3 regions of the Ureibacillus suwonensis genome follow, and region 2 is predicted to be linked to each of the others. Evidence: riboswitches for the same ligand, from Rfam matches in the RefSeq annotation. Region 2 holds a riboswitch; each other region holds the start of a gene.
The links. A riboswitch is a leader RNA that binds a small molecule or an ion and turns the genes downstream of it on or off. The one in region 2 is predicted to bind S-adenosylmethionine.
Positions count from the first base shown of each region.

Region 1: linked by a shared signal. The riboswitch ahead of metK (methionine adenosyltransferase) and the one ahead of ACFPOH_RS08730 (methionine ABC transporter ATP-binding protein) in region 2 are both predicted to bind S-adenosylmethionine.
Region 3: linked by a shared signal. The riboswitch ahead of ACFPOH_RS02645 (bifunctional homocysteine S-methyltransferase/methylenetetrahydrofolate reductase) and the one ahead of ACFPOH_RS08730 (methionine ABC transporter ATP-binding protein) in region 2 are both predicted to bind S-adenosylmethionine.

Region 1 covers NZ_JBHSNQ010000150.1:155-6,328, reverse strand. Annotated here, with positions in the region: gene pckA (phosphoenolpyruvate carboxykinase (ATP)) at 1-1,305, opposite strand, end outside; SAM riboswitch class I at 1,546-1,660, shown strand; gene metK (methionine adenosyltransferase) at 1,882-3,078, shown strand; gene ACFPOH_RS11595 (gamma carbonic anhydrase) at 3,122-3,634, opposite strand; gene ACFPOH_RS11590 (alpha/beta hydrolase) at 3,754-4,551, shown strand; gene ACFPOH_RS11585 (alanine/glycine:cation symporter family protein) at 4,699-6,168, shown strand.
Region 2 covers NZ_JBHSNQ010000075.1:360-13,263, forward strand. Annotated here, with positions in the region: gene ACFPOH_RS08700 (TFIIB-type zinc ribbon-containing protein) at 1-1,054, opposite strand, end outside; gene ACFPOH_RS08705 (SPFH domain-containing protein) at 1,066-2,367, opposite strand; gene ACFPOH_RS08710 (arsenate reductase family protein) at 2,532-2,888, shown strand; gene gcvH (glycine cleavage system protein GcvH) at 2,966-3,346, shown strand; gene ACFPOH_RS08720 (toprim domain-containing protein) at 3,468-3,809, shown strand; gene ACFPOH_RS08725 (thioredoxin family protein) at 3,822-4,124, shown strand; SAM riboswitch class I at 4,176-4,288, shown strand; gene ACFPOH_RS08730 (methionine ABC transporter ATP-binding protein) at 4,460-5,485, shown strand; gene ACFPOH_RS08735 (methionine ABC transporter permease) at 5,478-6,146, shown strand; gene ACFPOH_RS08740 (MetQ/NlpA family ABC transporter substrate-binding protein) at 6,206-7,063, shown strand; gene ACFPOH_RS08745 (LysR family transcriptional regulator) at 7,386-8,288, opposite strand; gene sufC (Fe-S cluster assembly ATPase SufC) at 8,797-9,582, shown strand; gene sufD (Fe-S cluster assembly protein SufD) at 9,601-10,908, shown strand; gene ACFPOH_RS08760 (cysteine desulfurase) at 10,905-12,131, shown strand; gene sufU (Fe-S cluster assembly sulfur transfer protein SufU) at 12,118-12,561, shown strand; gene sufB (Fe-S cluster assembly protein SufB) at 12,581-12,904, shown strand, end outside.
Region 3 covers NZ_JBHSNQ010000033.1:15,248-28,151, reverse strand. Annotated here, with positions in the region: gene ACFPOH_RS02670 (endonuclease Q family protein) at 1-1,086, shown strand, start outside; gene ACFPOH_RS02665 (alpha/beta hydrolase) at 1,264-2,010, opposite strand; gene ACFPOH_RS02660 (LysR family transcriptional regulator) at 2,232-3,119, shown strand; gene ACFPOH_RS02655 (tetratricopeptide repeat protein) at 3,136-4,014, shown strand; gene hemG (protoporphyrinogen oxidase) at 4,200-5,591, shown strand; SAM riboswitch class I at 5,671-5,774, shown strand; gene ACFPOH_RS02645 (bifunctional homocysteine S-methyltransferase/methylenetetrahydrofolate reductase) at 5,876-7,723, shown strand; gene metH (methionine synthase) at 7,716-11,147, shown strand; gene ACFPOH_RS02635 (GNAT family N-acetyltransferase) at 11,359-11,847, shown strand; gene desA (Delta(5) desaturase DesA) at 12,001-12,904, shown strand, end outside.

The DNA.
Region 1 (6,174 bases), on a different contig from region 2:
AACACCGTATTCGCCGCCAGTCCAACCTGTGTTCACCAAGAATACTTGAACATCGTGCTTATCGATTTTTTCACCCAACATTTCAGCATATCTTGTCGCAGGAAGCGGCAAGAAAGGAGCACCGAAGCATGTTGAGAAAACTGGTTCTGGTGAAGTGACACCGCGTTCTGTACCAGCCAATTTGGAAGTGAATCCGCTTAAGAAGTGGTACATTGCTTGTTCTTTAGTCAATTTGCTGATTGGAGGAAGCACCCCAAAAGCATCCGCAGTCAAGAAAATGATCGTTTTTGGATGACCGGCAATTGATGGTGTCACGATATTTTCGATGTAATGGATTGGATATGCCGCTCTTGTATTTTCAGTTAAAGTATTATCATCGTAATCAGGCACGCGTGTAGCCGGATCGATTACAACGTTTTCCAATACAGTACCAAAGCGAATGGCATTATAAATTTCCGGTTCTTTTTCAGCAGATAGATTGATTGTTTTTGCGTAGCAACCGCCTTCGATATTGAATACGCCATTGTCAGACCAACCATGTTCATCATCACCAATCAATTTCCGGTTGCTGTCTGCGGAAAGCGTTGTTTTACCTGTACCGGATAAACCGAAGAATAATGCTACATCGCCGGCTTCACCAACGTTGGCTGAGCAGTGCATTGAAAGAATTCCTTTTTCAGGCAATAAATAGTTCATAATACTGAAGATGGATTTTTTCATCTCGCCGGCATATTCTGTGCCGCCAATCAGAATGATTTTCTTTTCGAAAGAAACGATGATGAATGCTTCAGAATTTGTTCCATCCACAGCTGGATCCGCTTTGAAACCAGGTGCTGAAACAATTGTGAAGTCAGCATCATGTGAAACCAATTCTTCTTGAGTTGGACGGATGAATAATTGATGGCAGAAAAGATTGTGCCAAGCGTATTCATTTACGACTTGAATTGCCAATTGCGAATCTTTATCCGCTCCGGCAAAGCCTTTGAATACGAATAGCTCATCTTTGTCTTTCAAGTAATTTAAAACTTTGATATACAAGTTATCAAACACTTCAGAAGAAATTGGTTGGTTTACGCTTCCCCAGTCGATTTTACCTTTGATGCTTTCTTCTTCGACGATAAATTTATCTTTTGGAGAACGTCCGGTATATTTTCCAGTTTCGGCAACAATGGCGCCATCAGTTGTGAGTCTCGCTTCCCCGCGAATAACCGCTTTTTCAACCAATTGCGGCACCGATAATTGGGTGTTTATATTTTTACCTTTTAATAATTCCTTCAGCTCATTTGCAACTTCTACTGAATTCATCGATTAAATACCATCCTTTTTTTATTTTTAGGGAAATTATTCTTTGTTATATAATACAAAAAATAGTATAACACATTGGGTGGAATAATCTATACTAATCCTTAAAATTTATTTGTGAAATTTTTTGACTTCTCTTCCAACCTCCTTGAAGAAAATGGAATTATGAAAAGACAGTAGACAAATAAGAAAAAACATTTGACAATGCAGTATAGATTACGTAACATGTTGCATGAACGGATACTCTTATCCAGAGCTGGTGGAGGGTTAAGGCCCTATGAAACCCGGCAACCTGCATTATCTATATAATAATGCGTGGTGCTAACCTGATGCAAGGGATTCCCTTGAACGATAAGAGTGAAAGGTAGAGATTTCAGTTCCTTTCCTCATGCAGAAATGTGGATAGGAACTTTTTTTATTCAAATCAATCCGGCATATATTCAAGCTAAAATAGATTAGCGAGTTTTATACCTTTCATTATCCTCGTAATGTTCCTTACGGGCGGAAGTCGGAAAGGATCATGGATAATGAGTACCGTATCATAAAGAGCTTCGTCTCAACAATTTAGGAGGAAAATGAATGTCAAAACGTCGGCTGTTTACATCAGAAAGTGTAACGGAAGGGCATCCGGATAAAATTTGTGACCAAATCTCCGATGCCATTTTGGATGCGATACTCGCAGAAGATCCAAATGCAAGAGTTGCTTGCGAAACGATTGTAACAACGGGATTGGTCCTTGTTACAGGAGAAATTACAACAACAACATATGTAGATATTCAAAGCATTGTTCGTAATACGGTTGCGGAAATTGGATATACGCGAGGAAAATTTGGATTTGATGCGGAAAACTTGGCGGTGCTCACTGCAATTGGCGAACAATCACCGGACATTGCGGAAGGTGTGGACCGAGCATTGGAAGCCCGGGAAGGATACATGACGGATGAGGAGATTGAAGCGATCGGTGCTGGCGACCAAGGGTTGATTTTTGGATTTGCTTGCAATGAAACGCCTGAATTGATGCCTCTTCCGATCAGCTTGGCGCATCAACTTTCCAGAAGATTGACGGAAGTCCGCAAGTCGAAAGAAATCCCTTATTTGCGTCCGGACGGGAAAACGCAAGTGACGGTAGAATATGATGAAAACAACATTCCTCGCCGAATCGATACGATTGTTATTTCAACTCAGCATGATGAGGGCGTCACTCAAGAACAAATCAAAGAAGATATAATGGAAAAAGTGGTCAAAACCATCATTCCTGCAGAGTTGTTGGATGGGGATACAAAGTATTTCATCAACCCGACTGGCCGATTCGTAATTGGTGGACCTAAAGGGGATGCAGGGCTCACTGGCCGCAAAATCATTGTCGATACGTATGGAGGATACGCCCGTCACGGTGGGGGAGCATTCTCCGGCAAGGATCCGACAAAAGTGGATCGTTCCGCTGCCTATGCGGCTCGTTATGTAGCGAAAAACATCGTTGCATCCGGTCTCGCTGACCGTGTGGAAGTTCAGTTGGCTTATGCAATCGGTGTCGCCCGTCCTGTATCCATTTCCATCGATACATTCGGAACGGGAAAAGTGGCTGAAAACCAATTGGTTGAATGGGTAAATGAATTGTTCGATTTGCGTCCTGCAGGCATCATCAAAATGCTTGATCTGCGCAGACCGATTTACAAACAAACGGCTGCATACGGCCATTTTGGACGCACAGACATCGATTTGCCTTGGGAAAGAACGGACGTGGCGGAAAAATTACGCCAAAAAGCGGGAATATAATATAATATGAAATGCAGGCAAACAATATGCCTGCATTTTTCATTTATTTCTTTAATGATTGATAATATTTCCCTTTTTGAACGTATTCGTTAATGATGCGATCCATATCTTTCCGTTCCGCTTCGGTCACTTCCCGCACGACTTTTGCGGGATTCCCCATCGCAACGGAATTGGGCGGGATTTTTTTCCCTGGAGGCACTAAACTTCCAGCTGCAATAAGCGCCCCCTCGCCGATTTCCGCACCGTCCAAAACGATTGCCCCCATGCCGATTAATGCGCGTTTGCGGATAATGCAGCTATGTAGAGTCACCTGATGGCCGACGATGACCTCATCCTCAATAATGAGAGGGTTGTTCGGACTTTGATGCAAGCAGCTTAAATCCTGTATGCTGCAACGTTTGCCGATGATCGTTGGCGCCACATCCCCGCGGATGACCGTACCAAACCAAATGGTCGTATCTTCGTCAATGGTTACATCGCCGGTAATTGTCACATGCTCTGCAATATATGCGGAAGGATGGATTTTTGGTTCTTTGTCGTGATAAGGATAAATCATCGCAATGCTCCCCATTTCTAATGTATTATTTATGTATATTATCCTAACAAATAAGAAAATTTTTGAAAATAGAACGAACATCTTGTTGATGAAAGTTTTAGAGAAATAGGAGGACCGCTATGTGGAAGTGGGAAACGGATGTACAAGCGAAAGCGGTGGTTGTAATTGTACATAGCGCTTTTGAACACCATCGCTGGTACGCATGGTTGATTGAAAAATTGAGAACGGAAGGCTTTCATGTGGTAATGGGGGATTTGCCCGGCCATGAAGAAGGCTCGAGATATACAAGAGTACATGATGAATTGATTGATGAATATTTGCTTTTCATTAAACAATTGATGCAAAGTGCCCTTCAATATCAACTGCCGGTATTTGTCATTGGACATGGGTTGGGGGGGACACTGGCAATCCAATTTTTGCGGAAAACGAAATTGGAGTGCGCAGGGCTTATTCTGACCGCCCCATGGTTCCAATTGCAGAAACATTCAAATTTACTGGCTAGTGCTTTGGCAAGCATGAATTTGGCACCAAATAAAAAAATATCATTGGAATTAAATAAACGCCTGTTGACCCGAAATCCGGAGGGGATTTTAGAAATGGAGGATGATGTGCCCTATCATTCCAATGTGACTGTACGATGGTACCGGGATATTCAGCAATTAATGAAAAATTTGGCCACTCAGCAGGAAAGAACATTGACGTTGCCGATTTTGCTGATTACGCCGAATCAGGATAAAGTGGCGGACTCGGAAGCGGCCAGAAAATGGTTGTTGTTGCAAAAAACCAGGGAATTTCAATACAAGGATTGGCCATATAGTTACCATAATATTTTCCATGACCTTGAACGGGAAGAAGTATTTTTATATGTTCGGGATTTTATCAATAATGTACTTCGATCCATCGGTTACATCGTTTAATCTATTTGATTTGTAATATTTTGATGAAAATTATTTTCAAAAAATGATATCAGAAATATTGATTGATATTATTAATTTTTGTAATATTAAAATATTCTTTCAGAAAATAGTAAAAATTATTCAATTTAATTTCAAAGGGGTGTGGGTATGGTAGAAAATGCTTTGAACTGGATTTATGATATCCTTTGGGGTCCTATCATGATTTATGGGATTTTGATCGTAGGACTTGTGTTTTCCATTTTGACCAGATTTGTTCAGATCCGAAAAATTAAAGAAATGTTTGTCCTGATGTTTAAAGGGCAAAAATCCGATGCCGGAATTTCATCATTCCAGGCATTGACGGTGGCTTTATCGGGACGTGTAGGCACAGGTAACATTATCGGTACTGCCAGTGCCATTGCCTTTGGTGGACCTGGTGCGGTATTTTGGATGTGGGTCACGGCCTTTATCGGTGCATCAACCGCTTATGTGGAATCGACACTCGCTCAAATATATAAAACAAAAAAATTGGGAATCTATCGCGGTGGGCCGGCGTATTACATGGAAAAAGGAACAGGACAGCGCTGGTTCGGAGTCGTGTTTGCGATTGCCGCCATTTTGGCGATGGCCATTTTGATGCCTGGGGTTCAATCCAATGCCATTGTCAGCGCAATGGATAATGCCTTTGACATCTCTCCATGGATTACCGGTTTAATTACGATTGTTTTATTGGGTTTCATAATTATCGGTGGGGTTAAACGGATTGCCAACGCCGCTCAAATCATCGTTCCGTTTATGGCGCTTGCCTATATTTTAGTAGCGTTCATCGTAATTATTATGAATATTTCCGAAGTGCCTGCAGTGTTCGGGTTGATTTTCCGCAGCGCTTTCAATGTGGATGCCACATTCGGTGGAATGATTGGTGCCGCCATCGCTTGGGGGGTAAAACGTGCGGTTTATTCCAATGAAGCCGGTCAAGGTACAGGACCTCACGCGGCGGCTGCAGCGGAAGTATCCCATCCGGTCAAACAAGGTTTGGTTCAGGCGGCATCCATTTATATTGATACATTGCTTGTATGTTCCGCGACGGCATTAATGATATTATTCATGGGCACATATAACACGAATGTGAATAGCGCTGATGGGGAATTGATTGTGGAACATGTGCCTGGCCATTCTTATACTGAATTTACTCAGCTTGCAGTAACCGGAGCGTTTCCGGGATTAAATAACTTCGGTTCTGCATTTGTCGCTTTTGCTTTGTTCTTCTTTGCCTTTACAACATTAATGGCATATTACTATATTGCGGAAACAAACGTCGCCTATCTATTCTCCGGACGGACAGAAGGGGTTGTTACTTGGATTTTAAAATTTGTCCTTCTTGCATCCGCATTCTATGGCGCCGTAAGAACATCCGATTTGGCATGGCTCTTGGGGGACATCGGTCTTGGTTTGATGGTATGGACGAACGTAATCGGAATTATCATATTAGCGAAACCGACCTTTGTTGCCTTAAGAGATTATGAGCAACAAAGAAAAGCAGGAAAAGATCCGGTGTTTGATCCAATCAAGTTGGGAATCAAAAATGCAGATTTTTGGGTTGAGCGATTGAAACAAAATCAAAATAATGAAAAATAAATAAAA
Region 2 (12,904 bases):
GAGTAACGATGACGGCGATTGTCACCTTAATAGGAGATACAGGGTACTTGCCGCCCACTTTGCCGGTTTGTCCGTTGACCATAAATTGATAGGTTTTGTCCCGATAACGGAAGGTGGATAGCCATAGCGGCAGCATGAGATATTTATATGTAATATCCGAATGGACGGTTGAAAATCTTAAATTTTTCACCACATCGGCATGATGTTTCCACAAAATATGGTGGGTAATTTGGGTTTCAAGATAATCGTGTATTTCTTCCTTTGCGATTTGCCATCCTTCATCAAGGCCAATGCTGTAGCGTTCGGCCGCAAACCCTTGCAAATAATCTTTATTATAGGACCTTGCCTGTTTCAATTGAAAAGGTTCCACTTTGTTTAAAATGAAAGGGTCATAACGTTTGGAAGCGAGCACGAGATGGTCGTCGATAAATTCTTGATAAAATCCCCTTGTGCGATACCAATCCGTGACGGTTTGCGGTTTCCCGTCTTTATCATAAACCGTTCTTCTTCGTCCGTAAGAGGCAGTGTATTGGGAAGCCGTTTTTGTATCAAAGGTCCAATACGGCAAGTAAATGCCCGTAAATGCTTCCGCCTTTGCCGATTTTCTTGCTTCATTCGGAGCGAACCAGCGCCCTTTGATCCACTTCTGAAAATTTTCATTGGCCTGCTCTTTCGTAATTTGAAATGGAATGATGCCATTTGGTGCAATCGTATTTTCAGAATCGATTTCCATCACATGATTGGAACCGCAATAAGGGCAGACGTTTGCGACTTCCAATGCATCGTATACCAATTCCGCGGCACAGGCGTCACAAACGACCAACTTTTTCTCTTCACCCCACCGGAAACTGCTTCTTGCTTCCGCTTCATGGAAATCCAGCTCCTGCACTTCCTCGTCCACTTGCATATCCGCATCCGGAATATGCTCTTCATGGTGGCAATACGGGCATACCAAGCTGCCGGTTCCGGGATGAAATTTGATAGAGGCTCCGCAAGATGGACATTTCGCATCATACTCATCGACTTCGATGATTCGCTTTTCCTCGTTGCTCATGCTGGTCCCCCTTATTTGCGATCATTCTCATCAATGATATCTCCACATTCCGGGCAGAACTTTGGCGTGAAGGACGGGTCTTCCGGTTGCCAGCCGCATTTGTCGCATGTCAGCTTGAAATCAGCCGGCTTCGGTGCACCGCATTCATGGCAGAACTTGCCTTTGTTTTCCGTGCCGCATTGGCAAATCCAAGTGTGGGAAGACGGCCGCTTGTTCCCGCATTCCGTGCAGAAATTTCCTTGATTTTGAGCCCCGCAAGCACATTGCCAAACCGCGTTTTGTGACTGGACATGAGCAGGTTGTTGTTTTGCCCCCATTTCCAATAAATCTTTCGAGTTTATTCCCCCTGCCTGTTGTGCCATTTGCATGCCGGCAAATCCGACGAAAGCTCCACCCTCATTTTCCGCCGCTTTTCTCATCGCTTCACTTTGGGCATCAATCATCGTCGCACCAGCCATGGATGGATTGCGGAACACGGCGCTTCTTTGCAGTTGTTTGATCATGTTTTCATCTTCTTCCGAAGCATTGACCGCATTGATGCCGAATGAAACGATTTCGATGCCCCTTTGCTTTCTCCATTTATCCGATAACACTTCATTCAGTGCTTGGGCGATCTCCATCGTGTGTTGGGGAAGTTCGCTGTAGCGTACGCCCATCGCCGAAATTTTTGCAAAGGCCGGTTGCAATGCCGTCAACAATTCCGACCGCAGCTGGCCATCGATTTCAGCCCGTTTATATTCTTCTTGCACATTTCCGGAAACGTTCGTATAAAAAAGAATCGGGTCCACAATTTTATAGGAATATTCTCCATGGCAACGAATGGAGATGTCGATATCCAGCCCGATGTTCCGGTCGATGATGCGGAAAGGAATCGGTGTAGGCGTTCCATATTTATTTCCTGTGATTTCTTTCATATTAAAGAAATAAATCCGCTGATCTTTTCCAGGTTCGCCGCCGAAACTGAAACGCTTTCCGAGGGATTCGAAACTTGCCTGGACAGATTCGTTCAAGTCCCCATAAAAAATGCTCGGTTCCGTTGAAAAATCGTATACGTATTCCCCCGGTTCAGAGCAGAATTCCACGATTTTTCCCTGGTCGACAATAATCATGCTTTGCCCTTCGTTGATGGCAATGATGGAACCGTTGCTGATGATATTGTCGCTTCCTTTTCGATTAAAGCCCCGTTTGCCTCCGCGTTTTTTTCCTTTTGTTATTAATACGTCCGCCGGGATGGAGTCGCAATAAAAATACTCTCTCCATTGATCCGCAAGCACCCCGGCCAAAGCGCCAACCCCCGCTTTCAATAAGCCCATCACATTCCCTCCAATCTACTAATTGCCATATAATTCATTCTACTTCGAATCCCATTCGAATGCATTATAATTTCATGAAAATTCTGCTTGAACACATGATTTGAATCATGCATGATAAAAATAAGAGAAGTTAGAAATATTATGAATACAAGGAGAAAAAAGAGATGACGTTGAAATTTATCCATTATCCAAAATGCACAACTTGCAAAAAAGCGCAAAAATGGTTGGACGAAAATGGAATAAACTATGAAGCCATTCATATTGTAGAACAAACTCCTACGAAGGAAGAATTAAAATCCTATTGGGAAAAAAGCGGACTGCCTCTGAAAAAGTTTTTTAACACATCCGGACAAAAGTATAGATCCCTTGGTTTAAAGGATAAACTAAATGCGATGTCCGAAGAGGAACAGCTGGAATTGCTTGCCTCTGATGGAATGTTGATCAAGCGTCCAATCGTGACGGATGGGGAAAAAGTCACTCTTGGATTCAAAGAGGAAGAGTTTGAAAAGACATGGAAGTAATCCACTGAAATGGCTTGTTTTTTGCTATGGAAATATGTCAAACTGGTTAAAAGATTACATATGATGGAGGTTAAAGTATGACAGTACCTAAGGAATTACGTTATACTTCAGAACATGAATGGGTAAAAGTGGAAGATGGTAAAGTGCGTGTTGGAATCACTGATTTCGCGCAATCTGAACTTGGCGATATTGTGTTCGTGGAACTTCCGCAAGTGGGTGACGAAATTCAAATGAACGAGCCGTTTGGAAGCGTTGAATCCGTAAAAACGGTTTCTGAATTATATGCACCGGTTTCCGGCAAAGTTGTTGAAGTGAATACTGAACTGGAAGACAGCCCGGAACTTGTGAATGAATCACCATATGAAAAAGCTTGGATGATTGTCGTTGAACCTTCAGATGCTTCCCAAATCGATCAATTATTGACTGCGGAACAATACGAAGAAATCATTTCGGAATAGTATGTGAAAAACGCCAGTGAAAGAACTGGCGTTTTTTTTAAAACAAAATATAATAAATAAACAACCTTTTTATTTTATTTTTGTTTCTTCGGTTTTTATTATAGTACTTGGGGTGATCAACATGCATTATGAAAAATGTATTATTGTTGAAGGTCGTTCGGATATGATGAAATTGGCCCCCATATTTGCGGAAGAGGTGAAAATCGTCTGTACAAATGGAACCATCAGCGAAGATGCGTTGCTGGAACTCCTTGAGCCTTATGAGGAATGCGAACTATATACATTTTTTGATGCGGATCAATCGGGCGATAAATTAAGAAAATTGATGAAGCGGATCTATTCTGAGGCTACCCATCTCAACGTTCCGAAGACTTATATGGAAGTGGCGAATGCCCCAAGAAAAGTATTGGCACAATTACTGAAGGAAGCGAAATTTTCAGTACACAAAGAATATTTAGTATAGGAAATGATCGAAATGGAAGAATGGACAATTGAAACTTGGAAAGAGAAAGCAAAAAATCATGAAGTAACGGCTTTATATTTATACACACCCTTTTGCGGAACATGCAAAGTGGCATCAAAAATGTTGGAAGTCGTCGAAGTGTTGCTGCCACAGATTCCCATTGGCAAAGCGAATATCAATTTTCTGGAGGATTTCGCTTTTGAACAGCAAATCGAAAGCGTGCCTTGTCTTTTGATTACGAAGAATGGAAAAGAGCATGAAAAAGTTTATGCCTTTGAATCCGTACAAAACTTATATGAAAAGTTGAGATTATAGTTGACATATGATAGATTACATGGTACATTGGTTCCATAATTAAATAGAAAACTCTTATTAAGAGTGGTGGAGGGAAGTGCCCTATGAAACCCGGCAACCATCATATTTTTGATATGATAAGGTGCCAAATCACGCAAAGTATTTATTACTTTGAAAGATAAGAGGAAGTTTTACAAATTCTTCTGGGTTGTTCAACTTCCCTTCTACTTATCAAAGTAGGAGGTTTTTTTATTGAAATTTCCTCTTTTTACATTGCTAAAGTAATAGAATAAAAACTGTAAAATTCACAGATGCAGTATTAAAACTTTATTGCGGTTTGTCAAAGGAGTACTCATATGATTGAAGTAAAAGATGTCACAAAAATATTTAAAACGAAAGATGGAGAATTAACCGCAGTTGATCATGTCAGTTTATCCGTTCAAAAAGGTGAAATTTTCGGAATCATCGGATATAGCGGTGCCGGAAAAAGTACATTGATCCGCCTTTTGAATGGACTTGAAAAACCAACAAGCGGTTCAGTCACTGTGAATGGTCTTGAGATATCATCGATAAAAGGAAAAGAGTTGCGCAAAGCGCGCCAAAAAATCAGTATGATTTTCCAACATTTCAATCTATTGTGGTCGAGAACGGTTGCGGAAAATATCGCATTCCCTCTGGAAATCGCCGGTGTTCCAAAGGCGCAACGGGACAAGAAAGTTCAAGAATTGATCGAACTTGTGGGGCTGGGCGGAAGAGCGGATGCTTATCCTTCCCAGCTTTCCGGGGGACAAAAGCAGCGTGTGGGGATTGCGAGAGCGTTGGCAAACAATCCGGAAGTGCTGCTCTGCGATGAAGCGACGAGCGCATTGGACCCGGAAACAACCGATTCGATTTTGAGTCTGTTGCAAGATATTAATCAGCGCCTCGGATTAACGATTGTGTTGATTACCCATGAAATGCATGTCATCCGCAAAATTTGCCATCGGGTGGCGGTAATGCAAGCCGGGCGCATAGTTGAACAAGGGGACGTACTTGAGGTGTTCCGAAATCCTCAAGCGGATATTACGAAAAACTTTGTGATGCAAGTGTCCGATTCAAGAGAATCCAAAGAAGCGATTGAGCATATTTTGAAAAATTACCCAACAGGGAAATTGGTGAAATTGATTTTTGTAGGAAATACATCCGATCAACCGGTTATTTCTTACTTGATCAAAGAATTCCAAATTGATGTTAATATCCTTTACGGCAATATATCCGAAACTGCCAATGGCCCTTATGGAACATTGATCGTCCAACTTGACGGAGATAAGGAAAAAGTGGAAAAGGCGTTGGAAAAATTGCAGACGATGAACATTAAAACGGAGGTGATTTCCAATGATTGAAACTTTATTTCCAAATGTAAAGTGGGACCTCATGTGGCAAGCTACTTATGACACGGTCTACATGACGGTTGTCTCAACGGCGGTCACCTTCGTTCTTGGATTATTGATCGGTATTTTGCTTTTTTTAACTAGTCCCCATCAATTGTGGGCGAACAAAGTGGTTCATTTCTTGACGGGATCCCTTGTCAACATCTTCCGTTCGATTCCGTTTATCATATTGATCATTTTGTTGATTCCATTTACGAAGTTTTTACTTGGAACAATCCGTGGAGTAAATGCCGCTTTGCCGGCGCTGATTATCGGTTCTGCGCCATTCTATGCCCGTCTCGTTTTAATCGCATTCAGAGAAGTGGATAAAGGGGTCATTGAAGCGGCAAGATCAATGGGCGCCAATACATTTCAGATTATTTGGAAAGTGTTGATTCCGGAATCCAAACCTGCCCTCATTTCCGGCATTACGGTAACGGCTGTTGCCCTTGTCGGCTATACGGCAATGGCGGGAATCATCGGTGCTGGCGGTCTGGGTAACTTGGCATTTTTGGAAGGTTTCCAAAGAAGCCGGGAAGATGTCACGTTAATGTCAACGATTTTTATTTTGGTCATTGTATTCATCATACAATGGATTGGCGATACTATTACTGCCAAAACGGACAAGCGTTAGTTGGGTGATTTGGCGAAAGCCGTTCACATAAAAAAATTGAAGGAGAAGGAGAAAGAGGCATGAAGAAATTATTATCATTTTTGCTTTTATCCGTTCTTGTACTCGCACTAGCAGCATGCGGTACGAAAGACGATGCAAATTCTTCGTCTGATGAAGGAACAAAAGACGACGAAACAAAAGAAAAAGTAACATTAAAAGTGGGTGCTTCCCATACACCGCATGCGGAGATTTTGAAAAAAGCCAAACCTATTTTGGAAAAAGAAGGAATTGAACTGGAAATTGAAGAATATCAAGACTATGTATTGCCAAACGAAGATTTGAACAATGGCGACCTTGATGCAAACTACTTCCAACACATTCCGTATCTTGAACAAAAAGTGGCCGAAGAAGGTTATGATCTAGTCAATGCTGGCGGTATCCACATCGAACCGATCGGCATCTACTCCAAAAAATATAAATCTTTGGATGAACTGCCTGATGGTGCGACAATCCTGATTTCAAACTCAATTCCTGACCATGGCCGCATTTTATCATTGCTTGAAGCGCAAGGTTTAATCAAATTAAAAGACGGCATTGATAAAACAAAAGCCACATTGGATGATATTGTAGAAAATCCGAAAAACTTGAAAATTGAAGCAACTGACGCTCCTGAAATGATGGTTACATATTATGAAAACGAAGAAGGAGACGCAGTTGTCATCAACTCCAACTTTGCGATTGACGCAGGCATCAACCCTGTAAAAGATTCCATCGCCATTGAAGGTTCAGAATCACCTTATGTAAACGTAATTGCTGTACGTTCTGGCGATGAAAACCGCGAAGAAATCAAAAAATTGGTAGAAGTATTGCGCTCCAAAGAAATCCAAGACTTCATTCTTGAAGAATGGGGCGGCTCAGTAGTACCAGTAAGCGAATAATTTAGCGGTAAAAAGAGGCTGGGACATAACTAATAAAGTGAACGAGCTGCAAAAAGATTTTTTGTAAAAAATTGATTGGAGTGACGGGGCGAGTTTCTGTCGCGCACGCTTAGTCGCAAAGCAAAAGCTTTCCTGCGACGAGCCCTCTCGAGACCCCGCAGGAGCGAAGGATTGAGCTCCGAGGAGGCTCGAGCCGGGCCCGCGGAAAGCGTCCCCGGAACGGAAATCAATTTTCTTCAATTATCAAAAAAACACCATTTTCTCCCGGGAAAAAATGGTGTTTTTTATCTTTTATCCCAGCCTCTTTTTCTAATTTAAAAGGCTATTGGAATTGATTCAATCTGGAGAAGAATGAATTGACGAATTTGATAAATACTTGTTCAGAAGGAGCCAATTCCCGGTTCGCCGGATAAATGATTCCTACGTTGCGTGTGATGTTTGGGTTATCAATTTTCATTTTGATCGTTAAACGCGGGGTTGAATCATAGAAGGAGCTTTCAGGAAGCAATGTGACGCCAATGCCTGCTGCCACCATCCCTTTCAAAGCATCCATATCTTCCCCTTCCGAAGTGACTTTAGGAAGAAAACCAGCCGATTTGCATGCATCGACCACGACTTTATGTAGAATGTATCCTTCCGGGAAAAGAACAAAATTGTCATTCCGCAGTTCATCCAAATGGATTTTATCCCGTTTCGCCAGCCGATGATTGGCGGGAAGCAGGGCGCAAATATTTTCGTTGAACAAAATCATTGAATTGATGCTTTCATCTTTTCGGGGTACCGGGCCAAGAAAGGCAAGATTCAACTCCCGATTTTTCACCGCTTCGATCAAGTATCGGTAAGAACCCTGACGCAAGTGGAAATTGACATCAGGATAGTCTTTTTTAAAGGCGGAAATGACTGTCGGAAGAACGTAACTTGCTAAACTGGTAGGGAACCCGATTTTAATGGAGCCCCTTTCAGGATCCAAATATTCCTCCACTTGCTTGACCGCATAATCGATGGCATTGAGTGCGGTAATGGCATGCTCCAAAAAGATTTTGCCGATCGGTGTCAATTTCACATTCCGCCCGACCCGTTCAAAAAGTGGTGTGCCAAGCTCTTCTTCTAAATTTGCTATTTGTCTGCTCACAGCAGATTGAGCTACATGAAGGTGTTCAGCAGCGTCTGAAATATGTTCCCGCTCTGCCACTTCAACAAAATAGCGCAATTGACGTAATTCCAGAGTACTCCCTCCTAATCATCTAAAAAACAGATGAGTCTATATATGATATATATGTATTTTTTATATTAAAAGAAAATTATATAAATGTAAACGATGGAAAGTAATGATGAACCTTTAAAATGAAAGGGGCCGGAAGCGCTTATTTGAATTTTTTCTTCCTACTTTATAAATTTATTAAATAACAATTATTAAAAAAATGATTCCTATTCCTGCCATTGAAAGGATATGCAAGAAGAAAGTATATTGGAATATTTTCTTAATATTCACTCATTAATAATTGTTCTCAATTAGTCGGGGTTTATTGAAAATGAACATGCCTACTTTTTACAAAAACGATCACTGAAAAAACTGAATTGGGAATTGTAAACACTAATATTGGTGAGGTTTTTGCTGATTTATGGGAATAAAAGTTTAAAACTTTTGCATGCCCCCTTGATTTAGGTTAAGATTAGAATGATAATAAATTAGTAATGGTACTGCCAACCATAACAAAAATGGAGGTATATAGATGTCAACTTTAACAATTAAAGATCTTCATGTATCAATCGAAGGAAAAGAAATTTTAAAAGGTGTAAACCTGACAATCAATACAAATGAAGTACATGCAATCATGGGGCCAAACGGTACAGGAAAATCCACATTGGCTTCAGCGATCATGGGTCATCCTAAATATGAGGTTACTCAAGGAACAATTGAAATAGATGGACAAAATGTATTGGAAATGGAAGTGGACGAGCGGGCTAAAGCGGGGCTTTTCCTTGCCATGCAGTATCCATCCGAAATTTCAGGTGTTACCAATGCCGACTTCATCCGTTCAGCCATTAATGCCCGCCGCGGGGAAGGCAATGAAATTTCAATCATGAAATTTATCCGTGAATTGGATAAAACAATGGAATTCCTGGAAATGGATCCTGAAATGGCTCAACGTTATTTGAACGAAGGTTTCTCCGGTGGGGAAAAGAAACGTAACGAAATTCTTCAAATGATGATGCTGAAACCTAAATTCGCCATTTTGGACGAAATCGACTCCGGTCTTGATATCGACGCTTTGAAAGTCGTTTCCAAAGGCGTTAACGAAATGCGTGGCGAAGATTTTGGCTGCTTGGTGATCACCCACTATCAGCGCTTATTGAACTACATCACTCCAGATTATGTTCATGTTATGATGCAAGGCAAAATCGTGAAATCCGGCGGACCTGAGCTGGCTAAGAAATTGGAAGCGGAAGGTTATGAATGGGTCAAAAAAGAGTTGGGAATTGAAGATACAGACGCAGTAACTGAAAAAGAAGCTTAATTAGGAGGACGATGAAAGATGACGGTTGAAACAAAATTGGCGTTATCAGCTAGCGAAGTCCGCTCGTTCTCTGAATCAAACAACGAACCGAAATGGTTTACTGATTTACGTGCGGCTGCCCTTGAAAAAGCTGTTGATTTACCAATGCCGAAACCAGATAAAACAAATATTGAAAAGTGGGATTTCATCAATTTCCCAAAACATACGGTGAAAAGTGAACTTTTTGCCATTGAAGAATTGCCGGAAGAAGTAAAGGAATTAATCGATGTTGAACAGCAAGAAAATCTCTATGTTCAACGAAACAACACGCCGGTCATTTTAAAACTTTCAGATGAACTTAAATCCCAAGGCGTTATATTCACAGATTTCCTGACAGCTGTGCGCGAACATGGGGATTTGGTTCAAAAATATTTTATGACGACAGCTGTCAAATTGGATGAACATAAATTATCCGCTTATCATGCGGCTTTGGTGAATGGTGGAGTGTTCTTATACGTTCCGCAAAATGTTGTCATCGAAAAACCGATTCAAGTGGTATTCCTGAACGATGATGAAGAAGCTTCATTATTTAATCATGTGTTGATCGTAGCGGATAAAAATTCGTCCGTCACATACGTGGAAAACTACTTATCGACAGTAGAAAAGGCAAAAGGCCAAGCCAACTTGATCGAAGAAGTCATCGCATTGGATAATGCACAAGTTACTTTCGGTGCAGTCGATGTCCTTGCCGATGGATTTACAACTTATGTAAACCGCCGTGCCCATTTAAACCGTGATGCAAAAATCGATTGGGCATTGGGCTTAATGAACAACTCGGATACAATTTCCGAGAACATTACCCACCTTGTTGGCGACGGCTCCCATGCGGATACAAAAACAGTAGTGGTGGGAACAGGAAGCCAAAAGCAAAACTTTACAACGGAAGTTCGCCACTGGGGCAAAAACTCGGAAGGCTTTATTTTGACTCACGGTGTAATGAAAGATGCGGCTCAAAGCATCTTTAACGGCATCGGTAAAATTGAACATGGTGCATCCAAATCCAACGCTCAGCAAGAATCCCGCGTATTAATGCTTTCAAGCAAAGCCCGCGGGGATGCCAACCCGATTTTATTAATCGATGAAAATGATGTTATGGCTGGACATGCAGCTTCTGTGGGACGGGTGGATCCGACCCAGCTTTATTACATGATGAGCCGTGGCATTTCGAAAGAAGAAGCGGAGCGCTTGATCATCCATGGTTTCCTTGCGCCGGTTGTAAACTCATTGCCAATTGAAGGAGTAAAAAATCAGTTAACGAAAGTTATTGAAGGGAAAGTTCGTAAATGAATGAATTTCGAAAAGATTTTCCTATATTGAATCAAGAAGTAAACGGGCATCCGCTCGTTTACCTTGACAGCGCCGCAACATCTCAAAAGCCTGTGCAAGTTTTGGACGTCGTTCGCAAATATTATGATTTTGACAATGCCAATGTGCACCGCGGAGTTCACACGCTTGGAAATCGTGCAACGGATGCGTATGAAGGGGCCCGGGAAAAAATCCGCAAATTCATCAATGCCAGATCAACAAAAGAAATCATTTACACAAGAGGCACAACGACTTCCTTGAATACAGTTGCGAGTGCTTATGGAAGACAAAATGTAGAGGAAGGCGATGAAATCGTCATCACTTATATGGAACACCATTCAAACTTGATTCCATGGCAGCAACTCGCAAAAGAAAAAAAGGCGGTATTAAAATATATCGATTTGGAAGAAGACGGAACGATTTCATTGGATACAGTGAGAAAAACGATCACACCGAAAACGAAAATTGTGGCAATGACAATGGCTTCCAACGTATTGGGTACCATCAACCCGGTAAAAGAAGTTGCTGCCATTGCCCATGAAAATGGTGCGATCATGGTGGTGGATGCAGCCCAGGCAGCGCCGCATATGCCGATTGACGTACAAGATATCGATTGCGACTTTTTGGCCTTTTCCGGTCATAAAATGTGCGGTCCTACAGGAATCGGTGTCCTTTACGGCAAACAAGAACTTTTGGAAAAAACGGAGCCGATTGAATTTGGCGGCGAAATGATTGATTTCGTTGATTTATATGATTCCACATGGAAAGAGCTTCCTTGGAAGTTCGAAGGCGGTACGCCAAACATCGCCGGCGCCATTGGTTTAGGGGCTGCAATCGATTATTTGACGAATATTGGAATGGAACGGATTCGACAACATGAACATGAATTGGTAGCATATGCTTTATCTGAAATGGAGAAAATTGAAGGGATCCAAATTTATGGTCCGAAAGATCCGAATAAACGTTGCGGTCTGATTACATTCAATTTAGATGGCGTGCATCCTCACGATCTTGCAACGGTTCTCGATATGAGAGGAATTGCCATCCGTGCAGGACATCACTGTGCACAACCGTTGATGAAATGGTTGAAAGTTTCTGCAACGGCACGGGCAAGCTTCTATCTCTATAACAACAAAGAAGATATCGATGCGCTCGTTGAAGGATTGCTCGCAGCGAAGGAGTATTTTAACAATGTCTTTGAATAATTTAGATCAACTATATCGTGCGGTCATCATGGAGCATTATAAAAAACCGCGAAATAAAGGCCACTTGGATGAAAATAACGTAACCGTTGATATGAATAACCCAACTTGCGGTGACCGTATCCATTTAACATTAAAAATCAACGACGGTATTGTGGAAGATGCCAAATTTGATGGCGAGGGTTGTTCCATTTCCATGTCATCCGCTTCCATGATGACGGAAATCATCAAAGGAAAAAAAGTGGAAGAAGCACTCAAACTGGCAGAGATTTTTTCAAAAATGATGCTAGGCCAGGAAATTGATGAAGAGACGTTGGAAGAAATGGGGGATATTGCTGCACTTCAAGGTGTATCCAAATTCCCTGCCCGCATTAAATGTGCGACTCTTGCCTGGAAAGCGATGGAAAAAGGAGTAAGCCAAGAGTTAAAATAATTTGAACGGAGGAGAGAACATGGCAAAAAATGTGCCTGATATTGGCGATTACAAATACGGTTTCCGTGACAAGGACGTTTCTGTATTCCGTTCAAAACGTGGATTAACCGAAGAAATCGTCCGTGAAATTTCAACAATGAAAAATGAACCTGAATGGATGCTCGAGGCCCGTTTAAAAGCCCTTGATATATTCTATTCAAAACCAATGCCGCAATGGGGTGGCGACTTATCCGAATTAAACTTCGATGAAATCACTTACTATGTAAAACCGACGGAAGCGACTCAACGTTCCTGGGATGAAGTGCCTGAAGAAATCAAAAGAACGTTCGACCGTTTAGGTATT
Region 3 (12,904 bases), on a different contig from region 2:
AGCAAAGATTTGACGCTAAAAAATATTTTAAAAACCGCTTCCAGTCAAAAAGGTCTTGATATGATCGGCATTATCGATTGCCACTCACCGGAAGTCATAAAGGAAATGGAAGAAATGATGAATGATGGAAGGATGGAACCTCTTCCGGAAGGCGGTTTAAGATTTGAAAAGACGACCCTTATTCCGGGTTCCGAAATTGAAATCTACGATGAACATTGTAAAGGACCCATCCACGTGCTTGCTTTTTTTCCAACCCTCGAATGGATGAAAGAATTTTCCGGGTGGATGCGAATGTTCGTCAAAAATATCCATTTAAGTTCCCAGCGGATTTATTGCAGCGGTAGGGAATTGCAGGGAAAAGTCAAAGAAATGGGAGGGCTTTTCATACCTGCCCACGTTTTTACCCCTTTCAAAAGCTTATATGGAAAAGGGGTCGAAAAAAGTTTGACGGAAGTGTTCGATCCTGAGAAGATTGATGCGGTTGAGCTCGGATTAAGTTCCGATACATACATGGTGCAAGGTATTAGTGAATTGGAAAAATACACGTTCGTCACCAATTCCGATGCCCATTCCCTCGGGAAACTGGCGCGGGAATATCAAAAAGTGCAGATGGTAAAGCCGAATTTTCAAGAACTCGTATTGGCCCTCAAGGAAAAGGGAGAAAGAAAAATTGTAGCCAACTATGGCTTAAACCCGCTACTCGGAAAATACTATTCCACTGCTTGCCAGGAATGTGGTGAACGGGTGGAAGAAGGGGAAAGTTGTCCGAAATGCGGAAGCCATCATTTCGTAAAAGGGGTTTCGGTAAGAATTCGGGAATTGACGGATCTTGAACGGCCTACCCGTCAAAGGCCCCCGTATATCCATCAAGTGCCGCTCGATTTTATACCGGGTGTTGGAAAAAGGACGATTCAACGGCTGATTGATGCGTTTGGAACGGAAATGGCCATTCTGCATGAAGTGTCATTGGAAGAACTCGGTCAAGTGGTGCCTGGAAAAATCGCCAAAATGATCGATTTGGCAAGGAAAGGGGAATTGAATATTGAAAGGGGTGGAGGCGGAGTGTACGGGAAAGTCGTTGAATGAAAACGGGCACTTTAGTTTATCCTGAAACATTGCACAAAAAAACAAGCTACGAAATTTGACGGGGATCATTTTCGTAGCTTGCTAAAGGGATGTATGTCTCAAGGACATATTTATATCATAGCAAATTGGGGAATTTGCTAGGGGATACATTATTATTATGGCAAGAAGAATCGAATTTTATTCTTCCCAATCCAAACTTTCAAAGAACCGGTATACTTCTTCAAATACAAGTTCACGTTCTTTGTCAACCGTTAAAATGTGACCTGAATTGATGAAGCTTTTTACCGATTTAATGCGCGAATTGACGGAATTGTAAATATAATCCGCGCTTTTGCAATAGTACTCATCATCATGTAAGCCGCGCAAGATGTGAACAGGTTTATCAATTTTATTCAATTTTGCGCTTGTATCATTAATAATGCCTTGCAAATATTCAAGCTTCGGCATTTGATATCTTTTTGCAATAACTTCTGGTTTATCTTCTTCTTCATTATATGTTCCAGTCAGCTTTTTGTAATTAATTGTATAGCTAATGATGCGTTGTTGCAAGCTATCAACACTTTTATCCAATGCTGGTGCGGACATTGTTACAATCGCTTTGATTGGACGTTCTTCGCCAAGGCGCAATGAGAAAATGCCTCCGAGAGAAACACCAGCAACGGCAATTTCTGTATAGCCACGTCTTCGAAGCTCATCATAACCCTCAACTGCACTGTTCCACCATTCAATCGGATCGGTTTGAATGAGGGCTAAAGGATCACCGCCATGGCCTTTATACAAAGGAGCGTGAACCGTATAGTTGCGTTCTGCTAAATAGCGGCCTAAACGTTTCACATCATTTGTGTTGCCTGTAAAGCCATGCAATAATAAGACAGCACGTTTTCCCGCCTCAATCGTAAATGGTTTTGGCGAAATGATTTTCATTCTGAAGAACTACTCCTTTTTAACCGTAATGTGACAGAAAATTTAAAAAGAATTTGAAAATTGTTTGAAAATTTAAGAAAAATACTTGTGTTTTTTTAAGATTTTTGGTATTCAAACTCAACGTTTAACTTTATTATAGATATAGACTTACATAAATACAATTTATTATTTCTATCAAATTGATTCGATTCGGTTATCATTTTTTAAGAAGGGAATTCGCTATGGAAATACAACAATTAGAGTACTTTAAAGTAGTGGCTGAAACGGAACATATGACCCATGCTGCTGAAATGTTAAACATTTCCCAACCCGCCCTGAGCAAATCCATTTCAAATATTGAGCAGGAGATTGGCGTGCCCCTTTTCGATCGTCAAGGGCGTTCCATCATATTGAACCGCTATGGGAAGCTGTTTTTGGAAAGCGTCAATAAGATTTTGGATGAATACAGCAGGGCCAAACAGGAAATCAGCGGTCTTGTCATGCCGGGTTACGGTGAAGTGTCATTTGGATTTATTCATACGTTGGGAATGGAAATTGTGCCCGAGTTGATGGCCCATGTCCATGATAAATATCCAAATATTAAGTTTAACTTGACGCAGGCATCTTCGTTGAATTTATTGGAACTTTTGGAAAAAGGGGATATTGATTTATGTTTATCCCAGCGTATTGAGTCAAAAGTGGTTGAAATAGAATGGATTGAATTGTGGAAAGAAGAATTGTTTGTGATTGTCCCCATAAATCATCCTTTGGCAAAAAAAGATTTTATCGAGTTGAAGGAGATTAAAGACGAACCTTTTGTTTCGATCAAAAAAGGAAATGCACTGCGTCACATGGTGGATAAACTATTGAAGGATGTAGGGATTTCCAAAACAAACATTACATTTGAAGGGGAAGATCCGCATACGGTAGCGGGATTTGTCAGCGCAGGCCATGGTGTTTCCATCATTCCATCCATTAAAGGATTATCGGAATATAATGTCAAAAAAATTTCCGTAAAAGAACCAATTTGTGAACGTAAAATTGGGGTATCATGGGTTGCAGGGAGATATATTTCTCCGTCAACGAATCAATTTCGAAATTATTTGGTGGAATATTTCAAAGGAAAATAGAAAAGGTGTAGATGGCGTGGTAGATAAGCAAGATAAATTTGAAGAGTTATTGCTGCGGTTCCAGCATTTACTGACAGTCGAGCAATTGATCCAAGCGAGAGATATTTATCGCCTTGCCCATGAAAAAAATGTGGAAGCTATGATTGAATTGGCCTATCTTTATAAAATTATGGAAGAATATTCCCTCGTGGTATATTGGCTGCAAAAAGCCGGCAAAGCCGGGAATAGTGAAGCCCTTTATCAGCTTGCAAACTGTTATTATGAAGGGCTTGGGGTGGAAGAAGATGTGAAGATGGCTTTTCAATTATATAAAAAGACGGCAAAAAAGGGACATCCGGATGCCCAAAATAACTTGGCCGATATGTATTTGAACGGAGAAGGGGTCCCTGTAAATTACAAGGAAGCATTGAAATGGTTCAAAGAGGCTGCAAAACAGGATGTGGTGGAAGCGATGTTTACGCTGGGAATCATGTATGAACAAGGAATCGGAATCAATAAAGATGAAGATAAGGCCTTTCACTATTATTTGAAGTCCGCTCAAGGCGGTTATGAGGATGCCCAGTACCGTATGGGTTCCATCTATTTGGACGGGCTATTGGGTGTGGAGAAAAACATTTCAAAAGCCGTTGAATGGTTTGAGAAAGCGGCTGAATCCCATCATATCGATTCCATTTATAATTTGGGATATTTATATGAGAACGGCATTGGGGTGGAAAGGAATGGAAAGAAAGCGCTTTACTATTATAAGCGGGCTTCATTGCTCGGCGATTATCAGGCAAAGTTGAATATCGCCCATATTTATGAAAATGGAATCGATGTCGAGGTTGATAAGAAGGCTGCCTCCCGTTGGCGGGAATTGGCAAGACAACAAATGGAAAACGAATATGTTCAATAATTCCGCAATTTCCTCCATCCACTTCTTGGAATGCACATTCCCTTGGACAATTCGAGTGGAAGTCTATTGAATTATGAAATTTTTCGACTATTATTCAATAAAATTTGCTAAAGCCGACACAAAAATAGCTAAAAAAAGCGATTATACTTAAAATAGTCAAATTGAATGTATAGGAGTTGTATTGAATGAAAACGGTAACAGTGATTGGTGGAGGAATTACAGGACTTTGCACGATGTACTATTTGCAAAAACAATTGAAAGAAAAAAATGTTCCTGCCCGTTTGGTGCTTTTGGAAAAAAATCCTTACCTTGGCGGCAAAATGCACACAGCGCGGGAAAACGGATTCGTCATGGAAACGGGGGCGGATTCCATTGTAGCCCGTTATCCAAGTGTCCAAGAACTGATAAAAGAACTCGATTTTGAATCGGAAGTTGTTTATAACGAAACGGGGATTTCCTATATCCATACGAACAATGAATTACATGCAATTCCTAAGGAGTCTGTTTTCGGTATTCCGATGACGGTGGAATCATTGAATGCGAGCACATTGATTTCAGAAGAAGGAAAACAACGCTTTTTAAAAGATGAAGAAATTCCGAATACGAAATTTACAAAGGAAAATTCAATCGGAGAATTTTTGGAATACTTTTTGGGAAAAGAAATCGTTGAAAAGCAGATTGCCCCAGTACTTGCCGGCGTTTATTCCGGAGATATTTATAAATTGTCCATCGCTTCCACCATTCCGTATTTGGTCGATTATAAAAATGAATATGGCAGCCTGATGAAAGGATTGCAAGCGAATCGGGAAAAATTTGAACGGGAAGCAAATAAAAAATTCTTGTCTTTTAAAAACGGTTTAAGCCAATTGATCGACCGATTGGAAGAACTGTTGGATGATGTAGAAATTTATAAAGGCACGGAAACGGTTCAAGTCGAGAAGAAAAATGATCGTTATGAAATCACTTTGGCTAGTGGCGATAAAATGGAATCGGATGTTGTTGTTTTGGCATTGCCTAACAAAGTGATTAAACATCTTTTGAATAATGAAGAATTGGAACCTTATTTCAACCAATTCAAAGATGCATCCGCCATCACAATGTATTTGGGCTTTGATCTGCCGGATTCCGTATTGCCGCAGGATGGCACCGGATTTATCGTTTCCCATAACAGCGATTTGGCATGTAATGCATCCACTTGGACAAGCCGCAAATGGAAACATACGTCCAAAGAAGGGAACCTGTTGGTGCGCGTCTTCTATAAGGAAAGCAATCCACGTTATCAAGAATTGATTAACATGACTGATGAAGAGCTGACAAAAGTGGCATTGAACGATATTAAACTCAGCTTGAATATAGAAGCGCAACCTAGCATTGTGAATATTACGAAATGGATTGAAGCGATGCCGACTTATGATTTGGCCCATCACGAAGCATTGGATCAAGTGTTGGCAAAATTGGATCAGCTCTATCCAAATCTGTTCATTGCAGGATGTTCTTATTTCGGCGTAGGAATCGGCGCATGTATCGATAATGGTAAAGAAACGGCAGAGAAAATTTTCGATATCATTTCGCATTAATTCCGATTAGTTAACTTGACAAAATGAAGAATACCGTTTATGATGTAAGCTATTATATCGGTATTTCAAAATTGAATATTACTTATCGAGAGAAGTGGAGGGAACTGGCCCTGTGAAGCTTCAGCAACCACTAATGAAATTAGTAAGGTGCTAAATCCAGCGGCAATGGCCGAAAGATAAGGTGACTTCAAAAGGAAATGACAAGCCTTCTTTCGCAAGAAGGCTTTTTCTTTTAGATGAATTAACTGAATATTTAAGAAGTAAAGAAAAGTGAGGGAATTTGGATGGGGCTACTGGAAGCTTTAAGAAATAGAGTGTTGGTTGCGGATGGGGCGATGGGAACCCTTTTATATTCGTACGGACTTGAATACTGCCATGAAGAAATGAATATTGAAAGACCGGACATTATCGAAAAAATTCATAGCGAATACATACAGGCCGGCGCTGATGTGATTCAAACGAATACTTATGGAGCCAATGGAATCAAGCTTGCCCGTTATGGATTGGAGTCCAAAGTGGCGGAAATTAACCAAGGGGCGATTGCTGTAGCCAAGCGTGCAGCAGAAGGCCACAACGTCTTTGTTTTGGGTTCCATCGGCGGAATTCGCGGCGTCCGGAAAGTTGACCACACATTGGAGGAAATTCTGGAAGCTGTCCGTGAACAGGCGGAAGTGTTGATTGACGGACAGTTGGATGGTTTATTGCTTGAAACTTACTATGATTTTGAAGAACTTACGGAAACGTTGAAAATGCTAAGGCTAATGACGGATATGCCTATCATCGCCCAAGTTTCCATGCAGGAACCTGGCGTGTTATTGAACGGCATGAAATTGAATGATGCGTTGAAGCGGCTTGAACAATTGGGGGCAGATGTCGTAGGAGTGAACTGCCGTCTTGGCCCTTATCACACATTACAGGCCTTTGAAGAGGTGGAAATTCCCGAACGGGCCTTTTTATCGGCTTATCCGAACGCATCCCTGTTGGATATCGAGGATGGCCGCGTCGTTTATGAATCGGAAGTGGATTATTTTGCCCGTGCCGCAGTGGAACTTTGCAATGAAGGGGTAAGGCTCATCGGAGGATGCTGCGGAACGACGCCAAAACATATTGAAGCGATGAAAAAGAAACTGGCCCATTTCCAGCCGGTTGAAAAGAAAGTGGCAAAACCCCAAAGGGAAATTGTCATTCAGGAAGCAGAACCGCGGAGTTTCGAGCCGCTTCATGAAAAAGCGAAAAGGGAACGTTCGGTCATTGTCGAGTTGGATACACCAAAGCATCTTGAAATCGACAAATTTATTGAAGGGGCCAAAGCGCTGTACGAGGCCGGGGCAGACCTTATCATGATGGCCGACAATTCCTTGGCTTCCCCAAGAGTCAGCAACTTGGCGATGGGGGCCATCTTAAAATTGCAATACGGAATCCGCACAATGCCCCATATTACATGCCGGGACCGGAATTTGATCGGGTTGCAATCCCATTTGTTGGGGTTAAGCGCCCTTGGTCTCCATGATGTATTAGCCGTTACAGGAGACCCGACAAAAGTGGGGGATTTTCCGGGCGCCACAAGCGTTTATGATGTTTCATCCATGGAATTGATCTCCCTCATCAAACAATTGAACGAAGGGATTTCTTTCTCCGGAAAAGCCCTTAAAAAGAAAGCCAACTTCTCTGTAGCGGCCGCTTTCAATCCGAATGTAAGGGTGATTGATCGCGCGGTAAGCCGCCTTGAGAAAAAAATCGAACATGGTGCGGATTACTTCATTTCCCAGCCGGTATACTCCAAGGAAAAAATCGTGGAAGTATATGAAGCGACGAAACATTTGGAAACACCGATTTATATCGGAATCATGCCGCTCACAAGCTTTAAAAATGCGGAGTTCTTGCATCATGAAGTGCCAGGAATCAAATTGTCCGATGATGTGTTGGAAAGAATGAAACAAGTGAGCGGAAATAAAGAAGAAGAAACAAGAGTGGGTCTTGAAATTGCGAAAGAGTTGTTAGATACGGCAACGAAATACTTTAACGGAATCTATTTGATCACGCCGTTTATGCGATACGATATAACATCACAACTATTGCAATATATCCAACAACTTGATGAGCAGAACAAAGGAGTTATAGCAAATGGTTAACCATCCAATCGAAGAACAGTTGCAGAAACGAATTTTGATCATTGACGGGGCAATGGGTACAATGCTCCAGCAGGAAAATTTGTCAGCGGAAGATTTCGGTGGCGAACAATATGAAGGATGCAATGAACATCTTGTCTTGACAAGACCGGATGTGATTTCAAAAATCCACCGTGCCTACTTGGAGGCGGGGGCGGATATTATTTCGACCGATACTTTTGGGGGAACGCCCCTTGTTTTGAACGAATACGGCTTAGGGCACAAAGCTTATGAAATCAATAAAAGGGCAGTGGAACTTGCAAAGGTGGAAGCGGAAAAATATTTAACCAGTGATTGGCCTCGATTTGTGGCAGGATCCATGGGTCCGACAACGAAAACATTGTCTGTCACAGGCGGCGTGACATTCGATGAACTAGCGGAAAACTTTTATATTCAAGCCAAAGCCTTAATTGACGGCGGAGCGGACCTGCTTTTGCTTGAAACAAGCCAGGATATGCTGAATGTAAAAGCGGCAACCCTTGGCATCAAGCGGGCTTTTGAAGAAACGGGAAAAGAGCTTCCGGTCATGGTTTCCGCAACAATTGAACCGATGGGAACAACATTGGCCGGCCAGTCCATTGAAGCTTTCTATATTTCCATTGAGCATATACATCCAATTTCCATTGGTCTGAACTGTGCGACAGGACCGGAGTTTATGACGGACCATATCCGCTCCTTATCCGAATTGTCCACAAGTTATATCAGCTGTTATCCGAACGCCGGATTGCCGGATGAAGAAGGGCACTATCACGAAACACCGGAATCGTTATCGACCAAATTGAAAGGATTTGCTGAAAAAGGCTGGCTAAACATTGTCGGAGGATGCTGCGGAACGACTCCTGCCCACATTAAAGCCATTCGTGAAGCGATCAAAGATTACAAACCGCGTCCGAAGAAGGAAAAATCCCACGGACATGCCGTATCCGGCATTGAACCGCTTGTTTATGATGATTCCATGCGTCCGTTGTTTATTGGTGAAAGAACGAACGTCATCGGTTCCCGCAAATTTAAGCAATTAATCATTGAAGGAAAATACGAGGAAGCGGCGGAAATCGCCCGTGCCCAAGTGAAAAACGGGGCGCATGTCATCGATATTTGTTTGGCAAATCCTGACCGGGATGAGCTTGAGGATATGCGCAAGTTTATGCAAGAAGTTGTGAAGAAAGTGAAAGTGCCTTTGGTGATTGACTCAACGGATGAGCGCGTCATCGAGGAGGCGTTGAAATATTCCCAAGGAAAGGCCATCATCAATTCTATTAATCTGGAAGATGGTGAAGAGCGTTTCGACAAAGTGCTCCCGATTGTAAAAAAATACGGGGCTTCGGTTGTGGTTGGAACAATCGACGAAGAAGGAATGGCCGTTACGCGCGAAAGAAAATTGGCCATTGCGGAACGCTCGTACAAAATCTTGACGGAAAAATGGGGCTTGGCACCGGAAGATATCATTTTTGACCCATTGGTGTTCCCAGTAGGTACGGGGGATGAACAATACATTGGCGCCGCGGAGGAAACGATTGAAGGAATTCGCCTCATTAAACAAAAATTCCCGAGAGCTTTGACGGTGCTTGGCATCAGCAACGTTTCCTTTGGTCTTCCACCTGTGGGACGGGAAGTGTTGAATGCGGTATTTTTATATCACTGCACGCAAGCGGGGCTGGATTATGCCATCGTCAATACGGAAAAATTGGAGCGTTACGCTTCGTTGCCGGAAGAAGAAATTCAACTTGCCAATGATTTGATTTTCAATACGAACGATGAAACCTTGGCGAAATTTACGGCCTTTTACCGGGATAAAAAGAAAGAGGAGAAAAAGGTCGAGCTTCCTGCGACGGTGGAGGAACGTTTGAAATATTACATCGTCGAAGGAACAAAAGAAGGATTAATTGAAGATTTGGAGGAAGCAAGAAAAATCTTTGATACGCCACTCGATATTATAAACGGGCCGCTTATGGACGGCATGGCGGAAGTCGGCCGCTTATTCAACGATAACCAATTAATCGTGGCGGAAGTATTGCAAAGTGCCGGCGTCATGAAGGCAGCCGTTGCACACCTGGAACAGTATATGGAGAAAGTGGAGGACAGCGCCGGAAAAGGGAAAGTCATTTTGGCTACGGTAAAAGGCGACGTTCACGATATCGGGAAAAACTTAGTGGATATAATTTTGAGCAACAATGGTTATCAAGTCATTGATTTAGGGATCAAAGTAACCCCTGCGGAATTGATTGAAGCCATCCGCAAAGAAAAACCGGATATCGTCGGCTTATCTGGACTACTAGTGAAGTCGGCACAGCAAATGGTGTTGACGGCACAAGACTTTAAAGCGGCCGGCATTGATGTACCGATTCTTGTTGGGGGAGCCGCTTTGACGAAACGCTTTACGGAAACGAAAATCGCCGCGGAATACGATGGACCGGTGATTTACGCAAAAGACGCGATGCAAGGGTTGGAACATGCCAACCGTTTGATGGATTCAAACGAACGGGAAGCCTTCCTGCAAGAAATTCGGGAATCCCGTGAAAAACGGTTAGAAGCGGATGCGAAACGGGCAAACCGGCCGAAAAAAGAAGCGCCGAAAAAGCAAGCCAGAACGGTGGAAGATGCGCCGGTGTTCGTACCAAAAGATTTGAAAGTGCATATTAAGAAAAATTATTCGGTTCAACATTTGCTGCCATATGTCAATATGCGCACATTGCTCGGCCATCATTTGGGCTTGAAAGGCAATGTGGAGAAATTGCTGGCAGAGAAAGACGCGCGGGCGGTGGAGTTATACAATTTGGTGATGGACATTTTAAATTCCGGAGTCTTGAAGCCTTCAGGCATGTATCAATTCTTCCCTGCCCAAAGTGATGGGGACGATGTGATCATTTACAGCCCGGATGATATGAAAACTGAAATTGAGCGATTTCATTTCCCACGGCAACAAGTAGAACCATATTTATGTCTTGCCGATTACTTGAAATCTGTTGATAGCGGAGAAATGGATTATGTGGCGCTCATGGTGGTTACTGCCGGCCATGGTGCAAAAGAAAAGGCGGAACGATTAAAAGAAGAAGGAAAATTCTTGGAAAGCCATGCGCTCCTTTCCACAGCATTGGAGCTTGCGGAAGGATTTGCAGAACGATTGCACCAGGAAATCCGAGACGATTGGGGATTCCCGGATCCGACAGACTTTACGATGAAGGAACGTTTTGCCGCCAAGTATCAAGGTCAGCGATTCTCCTTTGGTTACCCGGCTTGTCCGAATTTGGAGGATCAGGAGAAGCTGTTTAAATTGTTGAAACCGGAGCAAATTGGCGTACATTTGACGGAAGGTTACATGATGGAGCCGGAAGCAAGCGTTTCGGCCATCGTCTTTGCCCACCCAAGCGCGAGATATTTCAACGTATGACAATGAGCATCCCCTGGGAAAGGGGATGTTTTTTATTAAGATTAAGCTATCGCCTGATTTTGTGAACATAACGACATCTCCCGTTTTTAATGACAGGTTTTGTGTCCGTATCAACAGAAATTGTGACAATCGCCCCGATTTTTGTGTCCATATCATCAGGTTGCTTTTTATCAACAAAATATTTCTGAACCGTATCAAGGAGGGAGATTGGATGATTCGGCCAATGACGGCGGAAGATCTTGAAAGTGTATCAGCCATCTACAACGAAGCCATTTTGAATACGACATCCCTTTATCGCACACATCCGGAGACGTTGGAAGAAAGAAAGCAATGGTTTATAGAAAATGAAAAGGAACATAATCCGATGTTTGTCTATGAAGAGGATGGGGAAGTGGCGGGTTTTGCCACATTCAAACGATTTTATCCCAATGAAGGCTATAAATATTCCATGGAACATTCCGTTTATGTTTCATCCAAACACCAAGGAAAAGGAATCGGAAAAAAGCTTTTGCAAACAATCATTGAAGAAGCAAAGAAACGGAATGTGAGAACACTGGTGGCTGTCATCGATTCGGAAAATATCGCAAGTATCAAGCTGCACGAACAGTTCGGTTTTCACCTGGCCGGCCGATTAAAAAATATCGGCTACAAATTCGGGAAATGGTTGGACATTGAATATTATCAATTGCATTTTTATTGAATGAAAAAGGGATCCATCTCAAAGAATAACAGGGATGGATCCTTTTTATATGACATTTGTAATGTGGAAAAGGTGATATTTGATTCTATTGGTCCGTGACAATCCATTGTACGATGAGAATACTAATTTATAGGAATAGGTGAACCTATGTCGATGACTAATGCTGAAAAGACGAAAAAATTACGTAAAGATGTTGCACCCTTTGCCAAATCGGAAAGGAAAAAAAGTATCCTTCAAATGATGGATACCCTCATTCCCCTCCTCATCATTTGGGGAATCGGATATTATTTTGCGAGTACCAATCCGTGGATAGGCGTCCTTTGTGGCGTGCTTGCTTCCGGATTTGTCGTGCGCACATTCATTATTTTTCATGATTGCACCCATGGATCCTTTTTCAAGAGCAAAAAGGCCAATGATTTTGTAGGAAACATTACTGGAATCCTCACTTCCTTCCCTTATGCGAAATGGAGAAGGGAGCATTTGATTCACCATGCCACAAGCGGCAATTTGGATAAACGCGGCATCGGTGATATTGATATGTTGACGACGGATGAATATTTGGCCCTTTCAAAAACCAAAAGATTTTTCTACCGTTTATACCGTAATCCTTTTGTGATGTTCGGGTTGGGGCCATTGTATTTAGTGCTGGTTTTAAATCGTTTCAACCGGAAAGATGCGAAGAAGAAAGAGCGCATGAACACGTATTTCACCAATATTATGGTGGCGCTATTAATCACAGCCCTGATTTTGGCCTTTGGCTGGAAAGCGGTACTTCTAGTTCATGGAGTGACGATGTTTATTGCGGGATCCCTTGGCATTTGGCTGTTTTATATCCAACATACGTATGAAGATTCATATTTTGAATACGATCCGGAGTGGGATTATGTAAAGGCGGCCGTGGAGGGAAGTTCTTTTTATAAATTGCCGAAAGTGCTGCAATGGATTACAGGGAATATCGGTTACCATCATGTGCACCATTTGGCGCCGAGGGTACCAAATTATTATTTGGAAGCGGCCCATAATTCCGTGCCTCCTCTTCAAAAGGCGACAACGATAA